Methylomagnum ishizawai: one gene and its partner. The protein of the gene in region 1 interacts with the protein of each later gene in a pairwise test. Links are inferred from orthologs where the notes say so. Each region holds a gene or a part of one and is shown on either strand. Other genes may lie near its edges. The genes, in order: B9N93_RS00670 and ssb.

What was found.
Region 2: the proteins of B9N93_RS00670 (region 1) and ssb interact in binary tests that used the Escherichia coli proteins (3 or more experiments, as listed by UniProt). The link is inferred for Methylomagnum ishizawai from one-to-one orthologs.

What each region holds. Positions count from the first base shown.
Region 1 is NZ_FXAM01000001.1:144,882-159,481, reverse strand. The notes cover bases 7,710-10,641. They hold B9N93_RS00670 (primosomal protein N'), read right to left. Parts: upstream 10,311-10,641; coding sequence 8,109-10,310; downstream 7,710-8,108. Other genes in these bases: B9N93_RS00675 (O-linked N-acetylglucosamine transferase family protein), read left to right, coding at 7,710-8,060. Outside these bases: B9N93_RS00685 (alpha-2-macroglobulin family protein), read right to left, coding at 1-1,801; B9N93_RS00680 (hypothetical protein), read left to right, coding at 2,045-2,482; more of B9N93_RS00675, read left to right, coding at 2,670-7,709; B9N93_RS00665 (HNH endonuclease), read left to right, coding at 10,662-11,252; B9N93_RS00660 (DUF5132 domain-containing protein), read right to left, coding at 11,373-11,693; B9N93_RS00655 (RDD family protein), read right to left, coding at 11,961-12,677; B9N93_RS00650 (BPSS1780 family membrane protein), read right to left, coding at 12,681-13,499; B9N93_RS00645 (DUF58 domain-containing protein), read right to left, coding at 13,549-14,600.
Region 2 is NZ_FXAM01000001.1:1,462,176-1,476,554, forward strand. The notes cover bases 11,551-14,261. They hold ssb (single-stranded DNA-binding protein), read right to left. Parts: upstream 13,318-14,261; coding sequence 12,784-13,317; downstream 11,551-12,783. Other genes in these bases: nirJ (heme d1 biosynthesis radical SAM protein NirJ), read left to right, coding at 11,551-12,658; B9N93_RS06715 (MFS transporter), read right to left, coding at 13,422-14,261. Outside these bases: nqrF (NADH:ubiquinone reductase (Na(+)-transporting) subunit F), read left to right, coding at 1-559; (Na+)-NQR maturation NqrM, read left to right, coding at 693-884; B9N93_RS06640 (CBS domain-containing protein), read left to right, coding at 986-1,381; sbcB (exodeoxyribonuclease I), read left to right, coding at 1,392-2,819; B9N93_RS06650 (SRPBCC family protein), read left to right, coding at 2,882-3,418; B9N93_RS06655 (YncE family protein), read left to right, coding at 3,424-4,404; B9N93_RS06660 (nitrite reductase), read left to right, coding at 4,616-6,199; B9N93_RS06665 (c-type cytochrome), read left to right, coding at 6,259-6,573; B9N93_RS06670 (c-type cytochrome), read left to right, coding at 6,566-6,886; B9N93_RS06675 (cytochrome D1 domain-containing protein), read left to right, coding at 6,883-8,061; B9N93_RS06680 (Lrp/AsnC family transcriptional regulator), read left to right, coding at 8,072-8,539; ahbB (siroheme decarboxylase subunit beta), read left to right, coding at 8,536-9,087; B9N93_RS06690 (Lrp/AsnC family transcriptional regulator), read left to right, coding at 9,261-9,704; ahbB (siroheme decarboxylase subunit beta), read left to right, coding at 9,707-10,198; more of nirJ, read left to right, coding at 11,489-11,550; more of B9N93_RS06715, read right to left, coding at 14,262-14,379. UniProt on the Escherichia coli protein: Plays an important role in DNA replication, recombination and repair. Binds to ssDNA and to an array of partner proteins to recruit them to their sites of action during DNA metabolism. Acts as a sliding platform that migrates on DNA via reptation.

The DNA of each region.
Region 1 (14,600 bases):
AGTAGGCCACATCGCTGGGCACCCCCAAGACCTCCGGCGTTTCGATCCGGGCGATGCCGTCCGGGCCGGTCCGGCCTTGCCACAAGCGCTGGCCGTTGCAGTAATCGCTGACCCGCACCTCGGCCCCATCCACCGGATCGGCTTTATCCAGATGCGTCACCCACACCACCGAGCCTTCCCGGCCCCAGAGGAAATGCACCGCCAGATTGCTCACCAAGGCGGCGGTGGCGACATAGCGCGGGCGGCTATCGCCCAGCAGGGCGGCCCCCAACTTGGGGCTGGCGAGTTCCACCACATAGAAGCCGGATTTTTCCAAAGGGATGCCGACCACCTCGAATTCCTTCCCACCCAGGGGCTTGGGCAGGGTGATGGCTTGGGCTTGGTCTTGGGCACCGAACACCGATTCCGCGCCGGTTTCTTCTCGCCAAATGGGTTTGCCATCGGGTCCGGTGCGCTCCAACCACTGGCCCCGTACCCGGCCCGCTTCGCCGACCCGGCGAATCCAACGGGCGATTTCGGCATCGTCCTGGTCGAAGCGCTTAATCTGGCCGGGAATGCCGTCCGGGGCCACCGTCAAATTCCGGCCCGCCACCGTGGGTTCCAGATTGCGCAAAGTCACCGGCAACACGCCGCCCGTCTCGCGTTCGATGATGCCGAAATCGCCGGAGAACTTGGCGAGCGGCGGATAAACATCGGTGGAGGCGGGCAGGGGGAAGCGGGCGGCGTTCTCCAGGGGACGGCCCGCGTCGTCCTGGAAGCCGTCCGGCAATTCCACCCGCAGCTTGGCTTTTTCCGGGAACGGTCCTTTGAACACCGCTTCGTCGGCGGTCGGGGTCTTGGCCGGGTCGATAGGCTCGGGCGGATAGGTTTTGCCGGTACCATCGACGATGCGGGTCCGGGCCAAATCTTCCGCCTTGACCTGGGCGCTGAACGCCAAGCGGATCGGCAACATGGGCAGGCAATCGGCCTGGGCGTTCACCCGTTGGCATTGCAAGCGGGCGCTGAAACCGGGGCGGGTTTTGAACGCCAGGACTTGGTCATCGGCGGTCGCGACCCCGCTGGCGGAACGGATGCCTTGGCCCCACACCAGCTTCAATTCGGTTGCCGGGGGCAGGGTGCGGCGGCATTGCAGTACCACCAATTGCGACTCGGCTTTTTCCAGCAGGGTTTTGTCCTCGACCCTGAGCAGGCTTTCCGCGCCGTTCTTCCACAGTACATCGTAATAGGCATAGCCCAGGCGGCGGCGCTGGGCCAGGATGGCTTCCCGCGCCGCCCCGGTTAAGAGATCGACTTCGACCTGCTCGGACAGGCCCGCGATTTCGCAACGCACACGCTCGCGGAGGGAAGCGGGATCGACTTCGCCGTCCAAGCCCAGGATGAACACTTGGCGCTCGTCGATGGCTTCGTCGCCTTGCTCCGGCAAGGAGGCGCGGATGGCGGGTCCGCCGGTGTCGAAGCCGAAATCCCGTTCCCCGGCCAGGGCCGCGCCCGCCAGGGTTGGCAGGCCGGGCTTGAGGGTGAATCGGCATGCCACCCCGGCGGGCAAATCGCGCTCGAAGTCGTACACCCAGTTGCGGGTATCGGCCCAGCGGCCCGCGCCCGGTGCGGGGCAATCGACCGTGAACGGGGCCGGTCGCCGTGGATCGCCCAGGGCCACCATCGGCTCGGAAAAGCGCACCGCCACCTGCCGCACGTCCTTCACCGTGCCGTGCGGAGAAAAAACCTCGACACGGGGCGCATGGGCTTCCCCCGCCCACACCGGAACGACCACGCAAAACCATAGCCAAATAGCACGCAACATGGGGCGGTCCCTCCCGGAAATCGACATGTAAATAGTGGAAAATAGTATGGAAGTCCGCGCCCAAACCGGCAATCAACCCCGCCCAAACTTCTGCGGCGCAATCCGATCCGGTGGTGAATAATCACCTTCCCTGGGGGCAGCAGTTCACTGAGTGATACCGTGCCGACCGTTAAAGTAAAGCCTGACTCCGGCGCAACCCCAAAAACCCAGAGCCTTCCCCCCATTCGCGAAGAGAACAAGCCCATGAAACCGGATATCCACGAAACCGTGCCACCGGGCCGGATTCCCCCCTTCCAGCCCCAGGCCGTGACCATCGAAACTCCTGGCTACCACGGTTCTACCGCGGTCAACCCACCGCAGGACTGGGCCGGTTCGACAGTTTGGACCAATCCCGAAACCATCCGGCAATGGGTCCTCGATAGCGTGGTCCAGGTCATGGGCGCGGTACTTGCCTCCGATCTGCGCGACCCCTTATCCCTGGACGCTTTGCCGGGACTGTCCAGGGAGTTCGAGGAGTTGGAATTCAAAGCGGCGCTCAATCCCGCCCAGCCCATGCGGATCGTGGTCCGGGTGCAGTCGCGCTACCAAGCCCTATGCCGGGGCGTGTTCGTGGCCTATCAAAACACCGCTTTCATCGCGGCGGGCAAACTGCTGTTGGGCCAGCAACCTCCCCCCCAATAAGCCCAAGCCCGACCGCTACGCCCCCAAGCCTCAGCATCCTCTCCAGAACCCGCCCACCACCAGGACAAGGACCGTCCATCCCCCGGCGTTCCAATCCAACCGTCCCCGTCCCGCCAATGTTCGGCCCGCGCCGCGTCGATCCCTATAATGAAGCGCCGAACCACAGCCACCCCGAGCGTGACACCGCATGACCCCTTCCTCCCGGACCGCCGTGCCAGGGAATCCAGTCCCCAGCCCCAGTTATGCCGAAGCTGCCCGCCTTTATTGCGCGGGACGCTGGACCGAAGCCGAGGCGATGGCTCTGGCCCTGCTCGCCGCCAACCCCGGACATTGGGACGCCCGCCATCTCGCCGCCCTCGTCGCCGCCCAGACCGGGCGCGAAGCCGAAGCGGAAGTCGATTTCCGGGCGATCATCCAAACCTTCCCGCAATTCGCCGAAGCCCATAGCAACCTGGCCGGACTCCTGGTCAATTTGGGCCGGAACGCCGAGGCCGAAGCCCTCTACCGGCAAACCCTGGACCTCGATCCCGGCCATGCCAACGCTTGGATCAACCTGGGCAACCTGCTCCTGAAAACGGGCCGGGAGGCGGAAGCCGAAGTCAGCTTCCGGCAGGCCCTGGAACGCAACCCCGGCTTGGCGGCGGCCTATTTGGGCCTGGGTGTGCTGATGCAGCAAAGCCACCGCCTGGACGAGGCCGAAGCCTTGATCCGCCGCGCCTTGGATTTGCAACCCGATTTCCCCGAGGCCCATCACAACCTGGGCCGCTTGCTCACCGAACTGGCCCGGCCCCAGGAAGCCGCGGCCGCCTACCGCCGGGTTTTGGAGCTCAAACCGGGCCATGCCGAGGCCCATAACGGCCTGGGCGTGTTGATGAAACAGATGGGCCGGTTCCAGGAAGCCGAGGCCGAATACCGCGAAGCCCGGCGGCTTGCCCCCCATAATCCGGCGGTGCTCTATAACCTGGCGAGCCTGTTGTCCGGGCGGAACGATGCCTTCGTCGAAACGGTGGAATGCTTCGACGAACTCTTGCGCATCGCCCCGGATCACCGCTACGCCCAGGGCATGGCCGCGCATAGCCGGGCCAAGCTCTGCGATTGGACCGACCACGCCGCCACGCTGGAACGCTTGGCGCGGGGCATCGCGGCGGGCCTGCCCTGCGCCACGCCGTTCTCGCTGATGAACGCCCTCGACGACCCCGAGGCCCAACGCCGTTGCGCGGCGCTGTACGCGCCGCCGCCGTTCCCCGATGCCGGGCACCCCCTGCCGCGCCACCGCCATCCGAAAATCCGCCTCGCCTACATTTCCCCGGATTTCCAGAACCATCCCGTCGCCCACCTCGTCGTCGATTTGATCGAAAGCCACGACCGCGCCCGCTTCGAGGTGGTCGGCGTGTCGCTGGGGCCGAAGGTCCAAGACGCCTTCCGGCAAAGGCTGGAACGGGGCTTCGATGTGTTCATCGACGGCCACGGCGTTTCCGACGCCGACCTGACCCGGCGTCTCCGCGACTTGGAAATCGATATCGCGGTGGATTTGGCCGGCCACACCCGCAACGCCCGGCCCGGCCTGTTCGCCCGCCGCGCCGCGCCGATCCAGGTCAACTACCTGGGCTATCCCGGCACCCTGGGCGTGGATTACATGGATTACCTCTTGGCCGACGCCTTCGTCGTCCCGGAGACGGAAGCGGGCGCCTATGCCGAACGCATCGTCCGGCTCCCCGACAGCTTCCAATGCGCCGCCTACCGCCAGCCCGCCGCGACGACCCCGACCCGCGCCGAACTCGGCCTGCCGGAGACGGGCTTCGTGTTCTGTAGTTTCAACAACACCTATAAAATCCACCCGCCGCAATTCGATCTATGGATGCGGGTGTTGCGGCGGGTCGAGGGCGGCGTCCTCTGGTTGCTCAAACCGCATCCCCAGGTTGAGGACAACCTCCGGTGCGAAGCCCAGGCCCGCCGCGTTGCCCCTGAACGGTTGGTGTTCGGCGGACGCCTGCCGCCGCCGGACTATCTGGCCCGTTACCGCCGCGCCGATCTGTTCCTGGACACGCTGCCCTATAACGCCGGCACCACCGCCAGCGACGCCCTGTGGATGGGCCTGCCGGTGTTGACCCAGGCCGGGCGCTCTTTCGCCGCCCGCATGGGTGGGAGCCTGTTGCGGGCGGCGGGCCTGCCCGAATTGATCGTCCACAACACGGCGGACTACGAAGCCCTGGCCGTGCGGCTCGCCACCGAGCCGGATACCCTGGCCACGCTCAAGGCCAAGCTGGAACGCAACCTCCGGCACCAGCCCTTGTTCGACGTGCCGCGTTCCGCCAGAACCCTCGAAGCCGCCTATACGGCGATGTGGGAACACTGGCAGCGCGGGGCCGCGCCCACCCATCTCGCTATCGAACCCCTACCCACGCCCGACGAATCCACCATGGCCAAACACCAGCCCAAACCCACCCAGGCCGCCCAGATTTATCAAGAAGCGGCCCGCCTCTACCACGCCAACCAATTGGAAGCGGCCCGGACCCGGTTGGCGAAATACCTCACCCTGCGCCCCGACGACCCGGAAGCGCTCAATTTCCAAGCTGTGATCGCCGCCCGTACCCAAGACTACGCGACGGCGGAACAACTCCTGCTCAAGCTGATCGCCGCCCAACCCGCGCACCGGGAAGCCCGCCGCAATCTGGCGATCATCTACCGCGATGGGGGCCGCGCCGCCGATGCGGAAGCCGCCTACCGCCATTTGTTGGAAACCGAACCCGACGAGGTCGGCCACTATCTGTCGCTGGCCCAACTGCTCCGGCACAGGGGCCGCCAACCGGAGGCGCTGGACCTCTACCAACGCGCCCTGGCCTTGAACCCCACCCAACCCGGACAGTTGAACACCATCGGCAACGCCCTGAGCGAAGGCGGACGCCTGGCAGCGGCGGAAGCCGCCTACCGCCAATCCCTGGCGTTCAAGCCCGACAATCCCGAGGCGCTCAACAACCTGGCCGTCACCCTCCGCAAAGCCTTGCGCCCGGACGAGGCCGAAGCCTTTTATCGCCAAGCCCTGGCATTCAAACCGGATTACCCGGAAGCCTGGAACAACCTGGGCAATCTGCTCAAGCAAGAGGGGAAACTGGCGGACGCCGAAGCCGCCTACCGGGAGGCGATCCGGCTCAAGCCGGACTATGCCGAGGCCCATAACACCTTGGGTGCCGTCCTCCGCGAAACCAGGCGCCGGGCGGAAGCCGAGGCCATGCAGCGCCGGGCCATCGCGCTCAAACCGGACGCCGCCACGTTCTACAACGAACTCGGGAATTTGCTGAACGACGGCAACCGCTACGCCGAGGCCGAGGCCGCCTATCTCAAGGCTTTGGAATTGAAGCCGGACTATGCCGAGGTCCATAGCAACCTGGGCGTGCTGTACAAGGTCAGCGTGCGGCTGGAAGAATCGGAAGCCGCTTTCCGCAAGGCGCTGGCGCTCCGGCCGGAATACCCCGACGCCTACAGCAACCTGGGCAACCTGCTCCGCTACATGGGACGCCAGCAAGAGGCCGAAGCCGCCTATCGCCAAGCCCTGGTCCTGGACCCCAACCGCGCCGATATCCACGACAACCTGGGCTCCCTGTATTTTGACAACCGGCTGTGGAACGAAGCTCTGGCCTGTTTCGAGCGCACCCTGGCCCTGAAGCCGGATTACCCGGATTCCGCCGGGATGGCGGTGTTGTGCCGCGACCTCGTCTGCGATTGGCGCGGCCAGGCCGAACTCCACCAGCGGCTCCGGCAGGGCGTACACGCCGGTTATCGCGGCAGCCCGCCCTGGACCTTGCTCAATGTCGGCGGCGATCCGCTGGAACAACGCCTGGGCGCCGAAATCCATGTCCGCGACAAATACCCCGAACAACCCGCGCCGCCGCTGCCGCGCCACCGCCACGACCGCATCCGCATCGCCTATATCTCGCCCGATTGGCGCGATCATCCCGTGGCCCATCTGACCGCCGACCTGCTGGAAAGGCACGACCGGACCCGCTTCGAGATCACCGCCGTCGCCCTGGGCCAACCGGCGGCGGACGCATGGCGGACGCGGGTGGAGCGGGCGGTGGACCGCTTCATCGACGCCCATGGCTATTCCGACCCGGCGCTGGCCCAACAACTCCGCGACCTGGAAATCGATATCGCCGTGGACTTGGCCGGCCATACCCGCAATGCCCGCACCGGCCTCTTCGCCTGCCGCGTCGCGCCGATCCAGGTCAATTATCTCGGCCATCCCGGCACCCTGGGTGCGGGCTATATCGACTACCTCCTGGCCGACGACTTCGTGGTGCCGCCGGGCGACGAGGAGTTCTATGTCGAGCGGGTGGTCCGGCTGCCCGAATGCTTCCAAAGTGCCGCCCTGCGTCCGCTCGACACGCCCACACCCTCCCGTGCCGAACTCGGCCTGCCCGAACGCGGCTTCGTGTTCTGCTGCTTCAACAACACCTACAAAATCCATCCGCCGATCTTCGAGATTTGGATGCGGCTGTTGCGGCAGGTGCCGGACAGCGTGCTATGGCTTTACCAAGCCAATGCCGAAGTGGAAACCAACCTGCGCCGCGAGGCCGAAGCGCGGGGCGTGGACCCGGCGCGGCTGGTGTTCGGGGGCCGGAAGCCCAGGCCGGAATATCTGGCGCGGTTCCGGCAGGCCGATGTGTTCCTCGACACCCTGCCGTACAACGCGGGCACCACCGCCGCCGACGCGCTGTGGATGGGCTTGCCGGTGCTGACCCTGCCGGGCCGCGCCTTCGCCAGCCGCATGGCCGGTAGCCTGTTGCGGGCGGCGGGACTGCCGGAACTCATCGCCGCCACCCCGGAAGCCTATGAAGCCCTGGCCTTGCGCCTCGCCACCCGGCCGGAAGAACTGGCCGCGCTCAAGGCCAAGCTCGAACGCCACCGCGCCACCCAGCCCTTGTTCGATCTGGAGCGCTCGCGTTCGCATTTGGAAGCGGCCTATGTCCGCATGTGGGAAATCTGGCAGGCGGGCGGGGCACCCGAATCTTTCGCCGTTCCGCCCTTGCCGTGGGAAGTCCGGCCCGCCCGGAAGCTGCTGCATATCGGCGGCGATTCCCGGCCCAGCGTATTCTCCGCCCCGGACTGGGAAACGATGCGGCTGGACCGCGCCGACCCGGCGGCGCTGGCCCAGGTGGCGACAGGTTCGCTCGACGCCATCGTCGCGCAACGCTGCCTACAGCGGTTGTATCCGCAGGCGGTGCCGGTGGTATTGGGGGAATTCCGCCGGATGCTGGCGGCGGGGGGCTATGTTTGGGTGGAAGTGCCGGATTTGGGAGCCATCGCGGAATGGATCGCCGGAGACGAATTGGAAGAAGAGATTCCCGCCGCCGCCGCGACCCCACTGGACTTGATCTATGGAGACCGCGCCGCCCCCCACCATACCGGCTTCACCGCCGGGGCGCTGGAACGGGCGCTGCGGGCCGCCGGGTTCGCCGAAGTCGCCGTGGAACAGGTGGGGACATGGGGATTGCGGGCCATCGCCTGCGTGGAACGGCCCGACCCCAGACGGCTGGCGGCGCTACGATCCGGCTTGGGCATGGAGCCGGGCGGGACTTGACCGCCCCGCGCCCCCCGCGTCGGTGCCCACGGCACGGGCGGTTCTCCCTCAATACACATCCACCGGGTCGATATCCATCGACCACTGCACCCGGCACCCGGCCAGTAATGCCGGGACCGCGTCCAACAGCGTTTCCACCACGCCATGCAATTCCCCGCGCCGGGGCGATTGCAGCAACAATTGGGCACGGTGCTTCCCCGCCCGCCGGGCCAAGGGCGCGGGCACCGGACCCAACACCTGCAAGGACGGTGCCCGCATCCGTCCCGCCGATTCCGCCAACCCCGCCAGGAACCGGCCCGGCCTGTCCGCCTCGGCCGATTCGGCCCGCCATAGCGCCTGATAGCCGAACGGCGGCAACCCGGCCGCGGCCCGCTCCGCCGCGCAACCCTCGGCGAAACCGGCGTAGCCCTCGCGGATCAAACTGCATAGCAGGGGATGGCCGGGCTGGCGAGTTTGCAGCAGCACCGAACCCGGCCTGTCCTCGCGCCCGGCCCGCCCCGCCACCTGCATGATCAATTGCGCCGTGCGCTCGCCCGCCCGGTAATCGGTGCTGTGCAGCCCCCCGTCCACATCGACGATGCCCACCAAAGTGACCTTGGGGAAATGATGGCCCTTGGCGAGCATCTGGGTGCCGACCAGGATATCGACCCGGCCCGCTTGGATATCGTCCAGCAATTGCTGCAAGGAACCCTTGCGCCGGGTGCTGTCGCGGTCGATGCGGGCCACGCGGGCTTCGGGGAAGTGTTCTTCCAGGGCGGCCTCGATGCGTTCGGTGCCCAGGCCCAAGGGCCGCAACCCGGTATCGCCACACTTGGCGCAGGCGCGGATCAAGGCTTGTTCGTGGCCGCAATGATGGCAGCGCAGGCGGTCCTCCCCGAAATGGATGACCAGGTTGGCGTCGCAACAGCCGCATTGTGCGACCCAGCCGCAGGCATGGCAGATCAAGGTCGGCGCGAACCCCCGCCGGTTGACGAACAGCAAGACCTGCTCCCGCCTACCCAGGGTTTGGCCGATTTCGGACAAAAGCCGGGGGGACAGGCCTTCCACCAGGCGCTGGCCGCGGATATCCAACAAACGGAACAGCGGCGGGGCCGCGCCCCCGGCCCGTTCCGGCAGGTGTAAATGCTGGTAGCGCCCTTGGCGGACGTTGTGGAGGCTTTCCAGGGACGGCGTGGCGGAACCTAGCACCACCGGGATTTTCAGCAGATGGGCACGCATCACCGCCACGTCCCGCGCCGAGAAACGGAAGCCGTCGTGCTGCTTGAACGAAGCATCGTGTTCCTCGTCCAGCACGATCAAGCCCGGCGCGCGCAGGGGCATGAACACGGCGGAGCGGGTGCCGAGCAGGATCGAAGCCTCGCCGCGCTGCATCGCCAACCAGGCCCGGCGGCGCTCGCCAGCGGCCAGCCCGGAATGATAGACCGCCAAAGGGGCCGGGAACCGGGCGCGGAAGCGGGCTTCCAATTGCGGGGTCAGGCTGATTTCGGGCACCAGCACCATGACCTGTCCGCCCCGCGCCAGCACCTCGCCCGCCAGCCGCAAATACACCTCGGTCTTGCCGCTGCCGGTGACGCCATCCAACAGGAAGGCCCGGAAGCCGCCCAAGGCTTCCAGCACCCGCGCCACGGCGGCGGTTTGGCCGGGATTGAGTTCCAAAGCCGGGGCTGGGGCGGGGAGGGCGGCGGCTACCTGGGCCGCTTGTTCCCGCCACCGCGCCAAGCCCTTGCCGACCAAGGCGTTGGCGGTGTGCTTGCCACCGTCCAGCCCGGCCAGGATCGCGGGCGGCAAACCGCCGGGATGTTCCCACAACAGGCGCAGTAATTCGGCTTGGCGGGGCGAGCGTTTCACCAAGGCAGCGGCCCCGGCGGCGCCGGGACCCTCTGGGCAGAGGACGCGGACGGTTTCCGGCGCGGCGGATTTTCCCTCCCGCAGCAAGGGCGCGAAAGCCAGGGCCAGGGCTTCGCCGATGGGATAATGGTAATAGCGGCTGGCCCAGGTTAAGAGGGCGAGATCGTCCGCCGAGAGTAGGGGTTCGGGGTCCAACACGGCCAGGACCGGCTTGAGCTTGGCGGGATCGAGTTCGGAAGAATCGGCGATTTCCAGCAGCACGCCGATCCGCCGCCGGGGTCCGAACGGCACCTGGACCCTGACGCCGGGCCGCAAGGTGTCGGGATCGGACCCGGCGGGCGGCAGATAGTCGAACACGCTCCGCAATGGAGCCTGGACCGCGATTTTCAGCACCTTGGGCATGTCAAACCCAGGACATAAAAGCCGCCTAGCATACGCCTGGAAACCGCGGCTTGGAGCCGTTCGCAAGGCTGTGGATAACTTTGTGGATTATTGGCGCGGGATCGCGTCGATCCGATGGGATTTCCTGGACGCGCACGCTCCACGGGATTTCGATCCAGCGAAAAAACCCCTTGAAAAGCAAATACCTATGTCCAGGCCAAAACCCAGGGCCGGGCCGACACCCGCAAAGTTTTCCCTCTCCGGCCAAATTGAATACACTGTGCATAAGTCTTTGCTTTTCCGATCTTTTGCAGTGAACCCTAAGCACACATCCCGAATGAAAACCCGCCAGCGCTCAACTATGGAGGAAACATGGAGATTTATCATCTACAGGTGTTGCGAACCGACGCCTCCGGCATGCCCCTGGAATGGATAGGCTACCAGGAGGCGGCGAAACTCTATCACCTGGGGCAGGTCGCCTATAGCTGCGGCACGCACCTCTACACCCTACACGGCGGCATCAACGCCAAGACCGGCAGGCGCAGCATCATCGAGGTCAACTCGATCATCGCCACCTATCATCAGCACGGCAGCGGTTACGGCACCGACCCGAACTACATCCCCCCCCTCAGCAACCCCGCCCTGTTCCGCCGCGACAACAACCTCTGCCTTTATTGCGGCCAGCATTTCGGCCAGGGCGACCTCTCCCGCGACCACATCACCCCCATCAGCCAAGGCGGCGCGGATATCTGGAACAATGTCGTCACCGCCTGCAAGCGCTGCAACAACCACAAGGCCGGCCGCACCCCCGAGCAAGCCGGGATGCAACTCCTGGCGATCCCCTTCGTGCCCACCCACGCCGAGTACATCTACCTACAGGGCCGCCGGGTCTTGAGCGACCAAATGGAATTCCTCAAGGCGCATTTCCCCCGCAAAAGCCCCCTGCATCAACGCCTGCGCTGAATCGGCACCGCTGGAACCAAGGATGGGGCGGAGGGTGGATCGGCCGGAAGGCCGGTAGGAAAGGATGGGGTCCGGCGGGTGCGCGACCGGCCCGATGGGCCGCGCCGCGCGATGGGGGCTTCAGCCCTGGGCTTCTTCGGCGGTTGCCGCGGCCGTCTCCATGGCGTCTTCGATATCCCCGTCTTCTTCGAACACGGCTTCATCGGCGAAGCGTTGCTCGGCCAATTCGGCCCGCACCTCGGCGACCAAATCTTCCAGGGATTCGCTGGCTTCCGCCATCCATTCGCGGCCTTTTTCGAACAAGAGGATGCCGCTCTTCATCGCGCCGCGGGTGACGGGTCGCAAGGCCGGCGTCAGTAGCAGCCCTGCGGCGGCCACGCCCAGGCCAATCGCCACGCCCTTGGTGATATCGCTTTTCAGTATGTTGGTGAGTTTTGCCATGATGCCTCCATGAACTCTTCGTGGAACCGCCCGCGCCCGGCATTCCTTGGGAAATACCGTCCGGGCGGGGAACAACCGGAATCCGCGCCGTACGCTCCCGCCATGGAAAAACCGGACGGGTGGCGCGAATTCCAGGGAAATAAGGCGGAGAGTCGGGGGGTATTATGCCAGCCCCGCCGGGATGGGGGGGAAGTTTGCCCGGTGGTGGCCCTTGGGCCAAGCGCTAAGGTTTACCCGGCCAGTTTACAGGATCATTACAGCCGGGCTTCAATCCCGGCCCCGGACGGCGCGGCCCAGCAGGAAATCGGCGAGGCGGAATAAGCGCGCCCGGCCCGCTTCCGGGGGAAGCCCGGCGGTCAGGGGCGCGGCCAAAGCGGCCAGTTCCAAGGCGCGTTCCGGGGTCAGCAGCGCGGCCCGGCGGCGGTATTCCAACAGCGCCCGCTGTTCTCCGGTGCCGAGGGGAAAAGGGGGCGGTTCCACGCCCTCCACCGCGGCGGCGCCGCCCGGATCGGTTGTTTTCATGCCCCGATACACCACCACCGTCCCGGCCAGGATATCGCCCAGGCGCTTGCCATCGCCATTCAAGCCCATGGTCACCAAGCCCACCGCATAGCCCACCGGGGCGGCGTCCACGAAACGCAGGGCGTTGCGCAGGAAAGCGGCGTCCCAGCCGACCGGGGTGCCGTCGTCGCGCAGCACGGCCAGCCCGCACAGGCGCTTGCCCGGCGTGGCCCCGGCATTGAAGACCTCGAACAACACCGGATACCCCCAAGCCAGCCCGAAATAGGCCAGCAATAACAGCCCCATGCCCATCGAACCCAGCCGCCCCAGCAAGGTGGCCGCGGCCACGAACACGAGGAAACGGATCAAGGCGTCGATGCAAAACGCCCGCGCCCGCGCCGCCGGTCCCGCCAAGCGCAGGACCAATTCGCAGCCTTCGGGCGTCACGACCACGCGGACGGTATCGGGAGGCGGGCGGGTCATCGCTCACTCGGTGAAGATGTTGCGGTAGGCCACATAGGTCGAGGCGATCAACACCGGCCACAACACCAGCCAGCCCAGGCCCAGGGTCAGGACGGCCAGGACCGTCAAGGCCGCGCCGCCCAGGCCATAGGCCAGGAATGGCATGAGGTTCCGCAGGCAGCCCCGGAAGCTGAGGCCCAAGGCCAGCCCCGGCGGCACATCGTGCAAGACGGCCAGGGCCGGGGCGAACCACAGCGCCATCATCACCGGCATCATCAGGGCCGATATCATCAACACGGCGAGCAACAAGCGGACCGGATCGGGCATCATCGCCACCGCTTCGCCGTGGATCAGGATGTTGAATCCCGTCGGCAGCCCCAGGGCGGCGATGAACGAGCCGAACAGGACCGCGGCGCTGGCGGCGCTCCCGGCCAGCCCGATCAAGGCCAAGCTGAGGAAGCGGCGGAGCAAGCCCGCGAACAGGTGTTCGACCCCCAGGCCGTCCCGTTCCTGGGTGAGCGCATGGCAGCCATACATCAGGCCGCCCATGAACAGTGTATTGACCAGCCCCACCACCAGATTCGCCACCAGGCTCTGGCCCAACAGGATCAAGCCGATAATGACCATCCACAGGATCACGATGCCGATCCAGGTGGCGGGTGCCCTGGCGAACAATTCCCAGCCGCCGGCCAACCACCCCAAACCCCGCATGAATTCGAGCGCACGGGGCGTCTCCAGTAATTCGCCCAGACCTTCGAGGCCGGGATCGTCCACCCTGGCCTGGGGCGCTTCGTAGGGATTCTGGGTTTCGTCGGCCTCGGGGGTGGGTTCTGGCGTGCTCATGGAGGGCTCCGGGTTTGAACAAGATATGGCGAAACAGCGATATTACTCCTCATAGCAGACCGCCACGCTTCATCTCCCAATAGCGGTTGACCAGGGCCGTGGGCAATCCGGGCGGGGCCACCTCCAACACCTGGGCACCCTGGGCCTGCAACACCGCCCATTGCCGCCGCCGGGCGCGGCGGTAATCCACGGCGGCGGCATAGCCCAAGGCGGCGTCGAAATCCGCGATGGGCCGGGCCAACACCGCGTCCAGGACGGTTTCCCGCAAATTGGCGACCAGCACAGGATGCCGCCGTCCCAACAGGCGCAAGGCCGGGACCAGGGTGGACTCGTCCTCGTCGCGCAGATTGGTGAGCAGGATGATCAGCGCCCGCCGTTCCAGCCGCTCGGCCAAGGATTGGGCCGCCCTCAAATAATCCGGGGTGCGCGGCGTGGGTTGCAGGTCGTAGGTGGCGTCCAGCAGGTGTTGGACGGTGCCCAGCGATTTGCGCGGGGCCAGGAAACGCGGCTGGGCATGGGCGAAGGTGGCGAGGCCCACCCCGTCGCCCTGGCGCAGGGCCACATAGGCCAGCAACAGCAAGGCGTTCAGGGTATGGTCGAAATGGGACAGCACCCCGTCCCGCGCCCGCATGCGCTGGCCGCAATCCAACAGGAACACCAGCCGTTGGTCGCGCTCGTCCTGGTATTCGCGGACGATGGGCTTGCGGTACTTGGCCGTGGCTTTCCAATCGATGCTACGCAGGGCATCGTCGCGGCGGTACTCGCGCAGTTGCTGGAAATCCGAGCCTTCGCCGCGCCGCCGCCGCCGCAATACGCCCAGTTGCGACAGCCGGTTGTCGGTCGCCAGCAAGGTGTATTCGGCGATCTGGGCGAAATTGGGATAGACCCGCACCGTCTGGGTTTCCCCCGCCCGGTGCTGGGTCAGCCACAAGCGCAAGGGCGACAACAGCCGCAATTCGACCGCGCCGAAGCGATGCTCGCCGCGCTCGGTGGGCGTGAGCCGATAATGGACCTGGGTCCATTCCCCATCCCGCACCCGGAACGCCTGGGCTTGGGCCGCGGCGGCGAACGCCAGGGGCGGGCGGTCGAACACCCAGCCCG
Region 2 (14,379 bases), 1.3 Mb from region 1 along the record:
CATCATGCTCAACGTGCGTATCGCCACGCCGCCTCCGGGCCGCGACGAGATTCCGCCGGGCATCATGTCGTCCTATATCTTCAACCTGAAGCCGGGCGACAAAGTCACCATCTCCGGGCCGTTCGGCGAATTCTTCGCCCGCGAGACCGACAAGGAAATGGTGTTCGTCGGCGGTGGCGCGGGTATGGCGCCGATGCGTTCGCACATCTTCGACCAACTGCGCCGCATCAAGACCCGGCGCAAGATGACCTTCTGGTACGGTGCCCGTTCGTTGCGTGAAATGTTCTACGTGGACGATTTCAACACCTTGCAGGCCGAGAACGAGAACTTCACTTGGCATATCGCACTGTCCGAGCCGAAGCCGGAAGACAACTGGACCGGCTACACCGGGTTCATCCATAACGTCCTGTTCGAGAACTACATCAAGAACCACCCGGCACCGGAAGACTGCGAGTTCTACATGTGCGGTCCGCCCATGATGAACTCCGCCGTCATCAAGATGCTGGTGGATAACGGTGTGGACCGCGAAAACATCATGCTGGACGACTTCGGCGGCTGATCGCCACCGGGTCCGATGGTTTGAGAAAGCGGGGGGTGTTCCGGCACCCTCCGCTTTTATTTTCTGGGAAAAGGAGTAAATTCCTCGTCCCATTCCATCCACCCATAACATCGATATTTTCCGAGGATCGATCATGGCTATCTTCCTGGTTACTTTCGTCATCATCGCCGTGGTGATCGCGCTCATGGCGGTTGGCGTCATGTTTGGCCGCGCCGCCATCAAAGGCTCTTGCGGCGGGGTCAACAGCGATTGCGTCTGCGTTACCAAGTGCGACAAACGGCTGCAATGGGAGGCCGAACAAGCCAAGCTGGCCGCCCAGGAATAACCGGCGACGGCGGCGGGTCCGGCGCCGCGCTCCATTCCACCCGCCCACGACCCGCCGCTGCGTGATCCATAGCGGCCCAATAACAAGAAGGAGCAGGAACCATGTTAGCGAACATCGGCGTGCGCGAGCACATGACCGCGAATCCTTTGGTATTCAGCCCGGAGTTGGACGTATTCGAAGCCATACGCCAGCTCATCGACCATAAAATCACCGGGGCGCCGGTAGTGGACGCCAAGGGCAAACTGGTGGGGGTGTTTTCGGAACTGGACTGTATGAAACTGGCGGTGGAGGCGTCCTATCACGAGGGAATGCCGGGCAAAGTGGGCGATAACATGACCACCAACTTCAAAGCGGTCGGCGGCGATACCAGCATCCTCGAAGCCGCCGAAATCTTCGCTAAAAGCCCCTTGCGCAACCTGCCCGTGGTGGACGGGAGCCATGTGGTGGGCATTCTCAGCCGGGTGGACGTGCTGAAAGCGGTCATTAAAATCAGGTGAGTCCCGGCCCGTGACCGCTACGTTCTATTGGTACGACTATGAAACCTTCGGGGCCGATCCGCGGCTGGATCGCCCCGCCCAATTCGCCGGCATCCGCACCGACACCGATTTGAATCCCATCGCCGCGCCCTTGGTGCGCTATTGCCGTCCCGCCCCGGATTATCTGCCCCAGCCCGACGCCTGCCTGATTACCGGCATCACGCCGCAAGTCGCCCGGCGCGAGGGGTTGCCCGAAGCCGAATTCATCGCCGAAATCAACGCCGAGTTCTCGGTGCCCGGCACTTGCGTGGCCGGGTTCAACAATTTGCGCTTCGACGACGAAGTGACCCGCCACAGCCTTTACCGCAACCTGCTCGACCCCTACGCCCGCGAATGGCGCAACGGCAATTCCCGCTGGGATATGATCGACCCGCTACGGCTGGCCCGCGCCTTACGGCCCGAAGGCATTGTCTGGCCTAACGATCCCGCCACCGGACGCCCGAGTTTCCGCTTGCAGGCGTTGACTGCGGCCAACGGCATAGCCCACGCCGACGCCCACGACGCGCTGGGCGATGTCCGGGCCACCATCGCCCTGGCCCGCTTGCTGCGCGAACGCCAGCCCAAGCTGTTCCAGTTCCTGCTGGACCGCCGCAGCAAGCAGAAAGCCGCCGATTTGTTGGGCCTGGGCAAACTGATCCCGGTGATCCACGCTTCGGAGAAATTCCCCGCCGAGCGCCATTGCATCGGCGTCGTGGTGGCTTTGGCGCGGCATCCGACCAATCCCAATGGCGTCGTGGTCTACGATCTCGCTTTCGATCCCACGCCCTTGCTGACGCTGGACGCCGCCACCCTGCGCCAGCGTCTTTATACCCCGGTGGCCGATTTGCCCGAGGGCGTCGAGCGCCTGCACCTCAAGACCGTGCATATCAATAAATGCCCGGTCCTCGCGCCCCAAGAAACCCTGCGGCCCCAGGATAGCGAGCGTTTGGGCTTGGATAAGCGGCGCTGTCTCGAACATCTGGATATGCTGCGCGGCGTGCCCGGCCTCGCGGCCAAGGTCCAAGAGATCGTGGGCGGCGAACGGGAAGAGGCCGGGGACGACGCCGCCACCGATCCCGACACGATGCTCTACAGCGGCGGTTTTTTCAGCGACCACGACCGGGCCGCGCTGGACTATCTGCGCGGCTTGGCGCCCGCCGAATTGGGCCGGGCCAAGCCGGTGTTCGAGGATGAGCGCCTGCCGGAAATGCTGTTCCGTTACCGGGCGCGGAATTATCCGGAAACCCTGGACGCCGCCGAAACCGCCCGCTGGGAAAGCTTCCGCCGTGGACGCCTGCAAGCCGCCCGCGATGGCTACCAAGCCCGGCTGCGGGAATTGGAATCCGGGCCGGATACCCATCCCGGACGGCAACGAATCCTGGCCGAACTCGCGGCCTACCTCCGGGAAATCCTCCCTTAATCGACCGGCGGGTTTGCCTTATACTTCCGCGCTTTGTTCGCTACAACTCTTGGGAGATATTGATGAAAAAGCTGTTGTCCATCGTCGCCGCCGGTTCCTTATTGTGGGGAGGGCTGGCCGAAGCCCACGGCCCCACCCGCCAGAAGATGGTGGAAACCATCGAGATCAACGCCGCGCCGGAAGCCGTGTGGGCCTTGGTCGGCGACTTCGCCCATCCCGAAAAATGGCTGCCCCCGGTCGAAAGCACCACCGCCACCGGCGGCAATGAAAAAGGCGCGACCCGCGAATTGCACATCAAGTCCGGCGGTACCTTGAAAGAAGAACTCAAGGACATCGACGCCGCCAAGATGAGCATCAAGTACAAGGCCATCGACCCGACCGACCCCAAGGTTTTGCCGGTCAACAACTACGCTTCCGAAATCAGCGTCGAATCCAATGGCGCGGGCGGCAGCAAGGTGGAATGGAAGGGCGCGTATTACCGCTGGTTCCTGAACAACAACCCGCCCGAAGGCGAGAACGAAGAAGCCGCCAACGGCGTGGTCGGCAAGATTTACAAGGAAGGTTTGGCGAACCTGAAAGCGGTCGCCGAGAAGAAGTAAGCGCCATGTTCGCGTTGGGCGAAATATCCCTGAAAGCGGCGGCCTTGGCCGCCGCTTGCTTTTGCGTGGGCGGAGCTGCGGTGGCGGCACCCTTCGCCTATATCACCAACCAGAAGGACGATTCCGTCTCGGTCATCGACACCGCCAGTGGCCAGGTGGTGAAAACCCTCGCTGTCGGTGGGCAACCGGCGGGCGTGGCGACCAGCCACGACGGCGCGGTGGTCGCCATCAGCAATCCGGCCGGCAAACGGATCACCCTCATCGACGGGCGCAGCCAAACGGTGCGGGCATCCATTCCCGTGGGCGAAGGACCGTTGGGGTTGGCCCTGGACGCGCGGGGTGGCCGGGCTTTCGTCGCCGATTTCTACGAGAACTATCTATCGGTGCTGGATGTGTCGGAACAGCGGGTGGTTAAGCGGATTGCGGTGGGTAGCCATCCCGCCGGGGTGTTGGTCGGACCCGACGGCGCGAAAGTCTATGTGGCGAACCGCGACGACGATTCGATCACCGCCATCGACGCCGCCACGCTGGAAGTGGGCAAGACCGTGAAGGTCGGCAAACACCCGTTCGGCCTGCTGGTGGTTGGCAATCACCTGTTCGCGGCCAATGTGGAAAGCAACGATGTCTCGGTGGTCGATACCGGGCGCATGGAACTGGTGAAAACCATCCCGGTGGGCGACCGGCCTTATGCCTTGGCCGCGGCCCTGGGCGGTTCGCGGGTGTTCGTGACCAACCAGTACGACAACACCTTGTCGGTGATCGATACCCGGAAGCTGGAAACCGTGGGCAGCGTCAAGGTCGGCGAATACCCGGAAGGCATTGCCGCGCACCCGGACGACCGCCATGTCTATGTCGCTAACTGGTTCAACAACACGGTGTCGGTGGTCGATGCCCAAACGCTCAAGGTCGAGAAGACGGTCCTGACCGGGGATGGCAGCCGGGCGTTCGGGCAGTTCATACCGTTGGGGAAGGGGACGGCGCGTTAGGGGTTTAGGTTTTCTTGAACCGCGCCGCTTCCCGAACCGCCGATGGCGTTGCCTTTGGGTGGACACAAGCCGGTCCGGTGGGCGATTGACAGGCGCGGAATAATTGTTTAGAGTCGAAACTATAATCGGTCGGGGCTGGTTTTCCGGCCCCCGCATCAAATAAATCCAGCGGCCATGGCCGGACCCACTTTGCGCGAGGTTTCTTGTCCCCATGAATAAAGCGATCCTATTTGGCATCGCGGCGGCCCTGTTCGGGGCTGGCGCGGCATCCGCCACCGAATTCACCGCCGCCGACCAACAACGCGCCGAGCAAATCTTCAACGAGAATTGCGCGAGTTGCCACGGCCACGACCTGGGCGGCTACCTCGCCCCGCCCTTGAACCAGGACCGGCTCAAGGGCCGTAGCCCCACCAGCCTCCGCAGCCTCATCATGGCCGGATCGTTCGATACCCTGATGCCGCCCTTCTACGGCAAGCTGTCCGACGAGGACATCCGGCTAGTGGTCAAGCGCATTCTCAATACGCCCAAGCTCGACCCGCAATGGACCCTGGACGATATCAAGAAGTCGCTGAAGGTCCATGTCGCCGACGAATCCACCCTGCCCGATAAACCCGGCTACGCCATCGATAACATGGACGACCTGATCGGCGTCGCCGCCCGCGGCCGCTATGGCCGGGGCGAAGGCTCGAAAGCGGTGTTCATCAACAGCGCCACCAACACCCAGGTCGGCGAAGTCCCCACCAAAACCGCCGCCCATATCATCGAATTCAACCCGGTCAATCCGCGCTGGGCCTATGTCAAGACCGACACCGCCGAGGTCTACAAGGTCGATCTTTATTCCATGAAGATCGTGCGCGAAATCAAGACCGGCCTCAACGGCCCGGCCCTGGGCGTGTCGCGCGATGGTAAATACCTGATGGCCGGTTCCTTCGTGCCGCATTTCGCCGTGCTGCTGGACGCCAACACCTTGGAACCACTGAAATATTTCAAGCTGGAAGGCACCGACCCGGACGGCAAGTTCGTCACTTCCGATTCCGGCATGATCACCGGCACGCCCTATGCCGATATCTTCGCCATCGCCCTGGAAAACGCCGGACAGGTCTGGGTGGTGGACCTGACCCAGCCGGATTTCCCCGTCACCCAGATTCCCAATGTGGGCCGCCATTTGCACGACGCCTTCCTCTCCCACGGCGGGCGTAAGCTGATGGTCGCCTCCTACGACGACAGCATCGTCGCCGCCATCGACCTCGCCGATAAGAAAGTGCTGGCCAAGCTGCCCGCCGGTTGCGTGCCCCATGTCGGCGGCGGCTCGGTGGTGCAGGTGAATGGCCGGACCCTGGGTTTCGGCACCAACTTCGGCGATTGCGCCAAGGAAGTGGTCAGCGTGTGGGACTTGGACAAGATGGAAGTGGTGAAGCAGGTGCCGGTCTCGGGCGGCACCGAATCCCCGGCGGCGCATTACAACGCGCCCTATGTGGCGGTGGACATCATCAGCAAGGACCGCCGCGCCCGCACTATCCAATTGATCGACAAAAACACCCTGGAAGTCGCCAAGACCTTGGATGTGGGTGGCCATGCCTATTTCCCGGAATATAACGCCAAGGGCGACCGGCTCTATGTCAGTGCGGGCTATAACGGCGACGAGGTGGTGGCTTTCGATTCCAAGACCCTGGAACGGGTGGCGTCCTTCCCCATGCAAAGCCCGGCGGGCATCTTCTCCCGCGCCCGCGCCAAGTTCATGACCCGTGGCCTATCGCCGGAAGCGGTGCAAGCGGATTTGGCGAAACCCCAATAAGCAATAAGAACAAGGTCGCGCACGGGGTTCGGCCCCGTCCGGCACAGGAGGACGATTGCATGAAAAGCTTCATTCCGAGAGTTCTAACCGGCTTGGCCCTGGTCGCCGGAACCGCCCACGCCGCCAACCCGGAAGCGGGCAAAGCCAAGGTGGAAGCGGTCTGCGCGGCTTGCCATGGCATCGCCGGCATCAGTGCTTCCCCGGCCTTCCCCAATCTGGCGGGCCAGAAGGAGGCTTATCTCCAAGCCGCCTTGACCGCCTACAAGGACGGCAGCCGCAAGAATCCCATCATGGGCAATCTGGCCGCTGGCCTTTCCGATACGGATATCGCCGACCTCGCGGCCTACCTGTCCGGGCTGAAGCGTTGTGAGTAATCGGCCCTGGGCCTGGATCGCCTGCGGCGGCGGGCTGCTGCTGGGTTCCGCCCAGGCGGCGGACCCGTCGCCGGAACGGCAAGCCGCGCTGACCCATTTGCTGCGGCAGGACTGCGGTTCCTGCCACGGCATGACCTTGCACGGGGGCTTGGGCCCGGCGCTGTTGCCCGAAGCCCTGGCCGGGAAGCCCGATGCCTTCCTGGTTGAAACCCTCCTGAACGGACGCCCCGGCACGGCCATGCCGCCGTGGCGGAGCTTGTTGACGCCGGACGAAGCCGTGTGGCTGGTCCGGCAATTGCGGAAGACGCCATGATCCGAATGAAAAAGCTGGCCCTGGCCTTGACCCTCACCCTGCTGCCCGTCTTGGGCGGGCATGCCGCCGAATTGCGCGGTACCGGCGACCTGGGCCTCGTGGTCGAGCGGGCGGCGGGCAGCGTGCAGATCGTCGATACCACCCACAGGACCAGCCTGGGCCGGGTGCAGGGCTTGGGCGATTTATCCCACGCCAGCCTGGTGTATTCCCCGGATGAGCGCTACGCCTATGTGTTCGGGCGCGACGGGGCCTTGACCAAGATCGATCTGCTGGAAGCCCGCATCGTCAAACGCATCGAGCAGGCCCACAACAGCGTGGGCGGGGCGATTTCCCAGGATGGCCGCTGGATCGCCACCTCCAACTACGAACCCGGCGGGGTGCGGGTGTTCTCCGCCGACACCCTGGACAAGGTGGCGGATATCCCCTCCGTGACCGCCGATGGCAAAGCCTCCAAGGTCGTGGGCTTGGTGGACGCGCCCGGACAGCGCTTCGTGTTCAGCCTGTTCGAGGCCGGGGAAATCTGGGTGGCCGATCTACACGACCCGAAATCTCCGAAACTCCAGAAGTTCAAGGCGGGCAAGGAACCCTACGACGCGCTGATTTCGCCCGAGGGCCGTTATTACATCGCCGGGCTGTTCGGCGAGGAAGGCGTGGCCTTGTTGGACCTGTGGAACCTGGACTCAGGGATAAAGCGCGTCCTGCCGGAACACGCCAAGGACGATCCCAAGTTTCCCGTGTTCAAGATGCCCCACTTGGAAGGCCGAGCGCTGATTGGCGATTACTGGTTCCTACCCGCCGTGGGTCGCCATGAAATGCTGGTGATCGACCGCCGCGATTGGAAGGTGGTGAAGAAAATCCCGCTGGACGGCCAGCCGGTGTTCGTCATCCCCAGGCCGGACGAGCGCCAGGTCTGGATCAATTTCGCCCTGCCCGACAACAACAAGCTGGAAATCATCGATACCCGCGACCTCAGCGTGGTCAAGCGCTTGAATCCCGGCCAGGCGGTGTTGCACATGGAATTCACCCCCAAGGGCGACGAAGTCTGGGTCTCGGTGCGCGACGACGACCGGGTGATGGTCTACGACACCGAAACCTTCGCCGAATTGGCCCGGATCAAGGCCGATAAGCCCAGCGGTATTTTCTTCACGGCGCGTGCCCACCGCCTGGGATTGTGAGGATGCGGCCTTGTCGCTGACCCCGTTGCAAAAGCGCTTGCTCAACGATTTCCAGCGCGGCTTCCCGCTGTCGCCACAGCCTTTCCAAGCCCTGGCCGACGCTTTGGGCGTGGACGAGGCCGAGGTGCTGGAAAACCTCCGCACCTTGAGCGATAGCCAGATGGTCAGCCGGGTCGGGCCGGTGTTCGCGCCCCAGCGGGTCGGGTCCAGCACGCTGGCGGCCCTGGCCGTACCGGCGGAACGCCTGGAAGCCGTCGCCGCCTGGATCAGCGATCTCCCCGAAGTGAACCATAACTACGAGCGGGAACACCGCTACAACCTGTGGTTCGTCCTCACCGCCGCCGACCCGGAACGCTTGGATGCGGTATTGGCCCGGATCGAGCGGCACACGGGATTGGCCGTGTTGTCGCTGCCCTTGCTGGAGGATTTCCATATCGACCTGGGGTTCCCGCTGGACTTCGGGAGCGGACCCACATGAGCGGGATGCCCCTCCGGGCGGTGGATTTCCCCGCCGTGTTTCCCGGTCCGGCCCCGGTCCATTGCGGAACCCATTCCGACGCGGCCAGCGACCTGCGCCTGCTCGCGGCGATCCAACACGGTCTGCCCTTGGTGCCCCGGCCCTATGCCGAATTGGGGCGGCAGACGGGTTTGAGCGAGGCCGAGGTCATCGAACGGCTGGAACGCTGGCTTGAAACCGGGATCATCAAGCGCCTGGGCGTGGTGGTCCGTCACCGCAAACTCGGCTACCGCGCCAACGCCATGGTGGTGTTCGATGTGCCGGACGCCCAGGTCGGTGCCATAGGTGCCCGGCTGGCGGCTTTCGCCTGCGTCACGCTGTGTTACCGCCGTCCGCGCCGGGGCGAGGCTTGGCCCTATAACCTGTTCTGCATGATCCATGGCCGGGACCGCGCCACCGTCGAAACCCAGGTGGAAGCCCTGACCCTGGCCTGCGGCCTGGAAGCCATACCCCGCGCCGTTTTGTTCAGCCGCCGCTGTTTCAAGCAGCGCGGCGCGGTCTACCGTTAAGGATTTGGCTGAAATTAACTTCCCTTTTTTCACGCAAAGGCGCAAAGGCACGAAGGTTTTTTTGCTTGTTTTTTCCTTTGCGTCCCTTGCGCCTTGGCGTGAGGAGGCTTCGATGGCCGACTTTGGAAAACCGGGAAGTTATTCGCGGCCATATCCTAAGCTTTGCCCCATCCATGAACGCACTGGAACGCACCCTCATCAACGACCTACAAGGCGGTTTTCCCATCTGCGAGCGGCCCTACTTGGCGGTCGCGGAACGCCTGGGCTTGACCGAGGAAGCAGTCATCGAAGGACTGCGCGGCTTGTTGGACCAAGGCATCCTGAGCCGTTTCGGGCCGCTCTACCATGCTGAGCGCATGGGCGGGGCGCTGAGCCTGGCGGCGCTGGCCGTGCCCGAGGCCGATTACGAGCGGGTGGTGGCCGAGGTCAACGCCTTCCCGGAAGTCGCCCACAACTACGCCCGCGACCATGCCTTGAACATGTGGTTCGTCCTCGCGACCGAAAAGCCGGAGCGCAAGGCCGAAGTCATCGCGGGGATAGAAGCCACCACCGGCTTGAAGGTCCACGATATGCCCAAGCTGGCCGAATATTACGTGGGCCTGCGCCTGGAGGTATGACCATGCAAGACCGCGATGCCATCGACGAGATCGACCGCCAGATCATCCGCGCCACCCAGGCTGGTTTGCCGCTGACGCCCCGGCCCTACGCGGCCATCGCCGAACAACTGGGCCTCTCCGCCGATGTGGTGATGGCGCGGCTGCGGGCGATGCAGGAACGCGGGGTGGTTCGCCGCATCGGCGCGGTGCCCAATCATTACAAACTGGGCTACCGGGCCAATGGTATGACGGTCTGGGATGTGCCGGATGAATTGATCGACACACTGGGGGCACGGGTCGGTGCCTTGGACGCGGTCAGTCATTGTTACCACCGCCCGCGCCATCGGCCCGACTGGCCTTATAACCTGTTCGCCATGGTCCACGGGCGGACCCGCGACGACGTGGAGCGGGAAACCGCACGCATCGCCGCGCTCTTGGGCGCGGCCAACCGGGGCCATGCCGTGCTGTACAGCACGCGCATCTTGAAAAAGACCGGCTTGCGCATCGGCGATTAACAGAGGTGGCCCCGATTGTTTGAACAAGATTTAAGCCGGGATAAGTGGATACCCTGCTGGGTTAAGCGGCCTTGGGAAGGGCCGGTCGGGGTTTAAAGTAGACCTCATCCGGGGTTTGGCTGTCCAGGCTCGAATGGGGCCGCCGGGTATTGTAGAAATCCAGGTACCGACCGATGGATTCGCGGGCTTCCCGGACCGAGTCGTAGGCTTTGAGGTAAACCTCCTCGTACTTCACCGTCCGCCAGAGGCGTTCGACGAAGACGTTGTCGCGCCAGGAACCCTTGCCGTCCATGCTGATGCGGATGTTCCGGCCCGTCAGCACCTCGATGAACTCCCCGCTGGTGAACTGGGAACCTTGGTCGGTGTGGACGATATCCGGCGGGCCGTAGCGGCGCAGCGCCTCCTCCAGGGCCTCGACGCAGAAGCCCGCGTCCATGGCGACCGATACCCGATGGGCCAGGGCCTTGCGGCTGGCCCAGTCGAGGACCACGCACAGGTAGACGAAGCCCCGTGCCATCGGGATGTAGGTGATGTCCAAGGCCCAGACCGCGTTGGGCCGGTCGATGGTCAGGCCGCGTAGCAGATAGGGATAGACCTTGTGGGCCGGATGCCTCTGGGTGGTTTTGGGACGCCGGTACAGGGCTTCGATGCCCATGCGGGCCATCAGCGTGGCCACATGGCGGCGTCCGACCCGGAAGCCTTCCCGGTTCAGGGTGTCGCGCAGCAGCCGGGCGCCCATGAACGGGTGTTCCAGGTGCAACGCGTCGATCCGCCGCATCAGCGCGAGGTCCGACTCCGGCACCGGCTTGGGCGCGTAGTAGGCGCCGCCCCGGCTGATGCCCAGCAATTCCGCCTGTCGGGTCAGGGAAACATCGTGGTCCCGGTCGATCATCGCTTTGCGCTCAGCTTTCCGGCCTTGCTGAGCGCGCCGGATAAAAAATCGATCTCCAGCGCCTGTTGGCCGATCTTGGCGTGCAGGGCTTTGAGGTCCACGGCGGGTTCGCTTTTGTCGTTCTCGCCACCGAACACGCTGGCGGCCCGTTCCAGAAGTTGGCTCCGCCACTCACCGATCTGGGTCGGATGGATATCGAATTCCTGCGCCAACTCGGCCAGGGTCTTTTCGCCCCGCAGGGCCGCCAGGGCCACTTTGGCCTTGAAACTCGCTGAATGGTTGCGGCGTGGTCGTTTGCTCATCGTATGCTCCAGTCCATCGGCGTTGCCCACGCCGTCAGGGAGCAGTTTATCCACTTAGCCGACTGTTCAGATTTCCGAGACCACCTCTAACCCCCCATGTTCCGCATCACCCAATACATCGCCGAACTGCTGAATCCCCCGGTGGAACCGCCCCCCGCCGCGCCGCGCCGCCGGGTCATGCCCGGACCTGTGGTGATCTGGAACCTGATCCGCCGCTGCAATCTGGCCTGCAAGCATTGCTACACCACTTCGGCGGACATCGATTTCCCCGGCGAACTCGATACCGATGCGGTCTTCGCGGTGATGGACGACCTGAAGGCGTTCCGGGTGCCGGTGTTGATCCTGTCCGGCGGGGAACCGCTGCTGCGGCCCGATATTTTCGCCATCGCCCAACGCGCCAAGGCCATGGGTTTCTATGTGGGCCTGTCCAGCAACGGCACCCTCATCACCGAACAGAACATCGCCGCCATCGCCGCCACCGGCTTCGACTACGTGGGCGTCAGCATCGACGGTATGGGCAAGACCCACGACGATTTCCGCCAGAGTCCCGGTTCCTTCGAGCGTTCGCTGCATGGCGTCCGGCTCTGTCGCGAACGGGACATCAAGGTCGGCCTGCGCTTCACCCTGACCCGTGACAACCACGCCGACCTGCCCGCCCTGCTGGACCTGATGGAACGGGAAGGCGTGGACAAGTTCTATCTCTCCCACCTCAACTACGGCGGTCGCGGCCACCGCAACCGCAAGGACGACGCGGTGTTCGCCACGACCCGCGCCGCCATGGACCTGCTGTTCGACACCTGCCTGGCCCGGCTCCGGGCGGGACGACCCGCCGAATTCGTCACCGGCAACAATGACGCCGATGGGGTTTATTTGCTGCATTGGGCGAGCAAGCGCTTCCCCGATCAGGCCGGAAGGCTGCGCGCCCGGCTGGCCCAATGGGGCGGCAATGCCTCCGGCGTCAACATCGCCAATATCGACAATCTGGGGAACGTCCATCCCGACACCTTCTGGTGGCATTACCGCCTGGGGAATGTGCGGGAACGGCCTTTTTCGGAGATTTGGCGGGATGTGTCGGACCCGTTGATGGCGGGCCTGAAAGCCAGTCCGCGTCCGGTCCAGGGCCGTTGCGCGGAATGCGCCCATCTCGATCTTTGCAATGGCAACACGCGGGTGCGTGCCCACCAGACCACCGGGGATTTCTGGGCCGAAGACCCTGGCTGTTATCTCGCCGACGACGAGATCGGCCTTCAGGCACGGGACCGCTGACGCCGATTGCCCGGTACCGCCCCGTGTCTGCGGCGACCCGCTCCCCTGACCACGTCCCGCGAACCCATACAGCCACAAAAAAGCCCGCTTGCCGCAGGCTTCCAGAAAATTCTGGGTAGAACCCGTCAAAACGGGATATCGTCGTCGAAATCGTCCATGCCGCCGCCTGCCGGTGGCGCGGGCGGGCGTTGGGGCGCTGGGGAACCCGTGGCCTGGGGCGGCGGGGTGTAGCGTTCGGAATCGCGGTCGCGGGTGGCGGCGGGCGGCGTCGCTTCCGACCAGGGGCCGGGGTCGCCACCGCCGCCCATGCCGCCGCCACCACCGGCGCGGTCGAGCATCTGCATTTCGTTGGCGATGATTTCGGTGGTGTAGCGGTCCTGGCCGTTCTTGTCCTGCCATTTGCGGGTGCGGAGGCTGCCTTCGACGTAGACCTTGCCGCCTTTCTTCAGGTATTGGCCGACGATTTCCGCCAGCTTGCGATAGAACACCACGTTATGCCATTCGGTGCGCTCTTGGGGGTTGCCTTGCGGGTCTTTCCAAGAGTCGCTGGTGGCGATGGTGACGTTGGCGACGGCTTCGCCGTTGGACATGTAGCGGACTTCGGGGTCTTTGCCCAGGTTGCCGATGAGGATGACTTTGTTGATGCCGCGAGAGGCCATGGGAAGTTTCTCCGATAGTGTGCATTCGATGTGTCCGGGGCCGTAGGGGCGGCCCGGACGGGTCTTGCCGGGTTCGCCCCGGTCTTGCTGTCGTGTAAGGCGGATCAGGCCGCTTGGGTTTGGAACAATTCTTCGCTCAGGGCGGCGCGGTCCAGGGTGTCTTTGTCCACCTTAAGATAGGCCACGCCGTCCTCGGCCAGCACCACCGCCTCGGCCACGCCCGGCACTTGCAGCAAACGGCCCGAAAGGGTGGCGGCTTGTTCCCGGCTCAACGCGCCGACATTGACCAGGAGGCTGCTGACATGGCGCGGCGGGCGCATCCCCAGGGCCACCGCCAGCCAGATGAGGGCCGCCACCGCGCAATACAGGAACACCGCCGGGATGCCGTGATGCCCGTAAATCCAGCCCCCGCCCGCGCCGCCCGCGAACGCGCCCAGGAATTGGGCGGTGGAATAGACGCCCATGGCCGTGCCCTTGAGGTCGGGTGGGGCGATCTTGGACACCATGGAGGGCAGGGTGGCTTCCAGCAGGTTGAAGCCGGTGAAATACAGGTAGAGCAGCCCGAACACCGCCCAGAAGCTCGCGCCGAAGCCCAGGAAACCCAGGTCGGCCAGCGCCACCACGGCGATGGCCCCGAGGAACACCGGCTTCATCTTGCGTTTTTTCTCGGCCACGATCACGAAGGGCACCATGCTCGCCATCGCCAGCACGAACACCGGCAGGTAGAGATGCCAATGCTGGGCGGTGGGCAGGTCCAAGGTGTCGCGCAGCACCAGGGGCAGCACCACGAAGGTGGCGGTGAGGATCAGGTGCAGGCAGAAAATGCCGAGATCGAGCCGTAACAGTTCCGGGTTGCCCAGCACCGTGCCGAACGCGGCGGTCCTGACCTCGGCGTCGCGGTGGAAGCGGCTGACCACGGGGTCGGGCACGGCGGTATACAGCACCACGATGCCCAGCGCGGCCAGGGCGGTGACCACCCAGAACAAGCCCTTCAGCCCCATCCAGGCCGAGAGCATCGGTCCCGCCACCATCGACAGGGCGAAGGAAAAGCCGATGCTGATG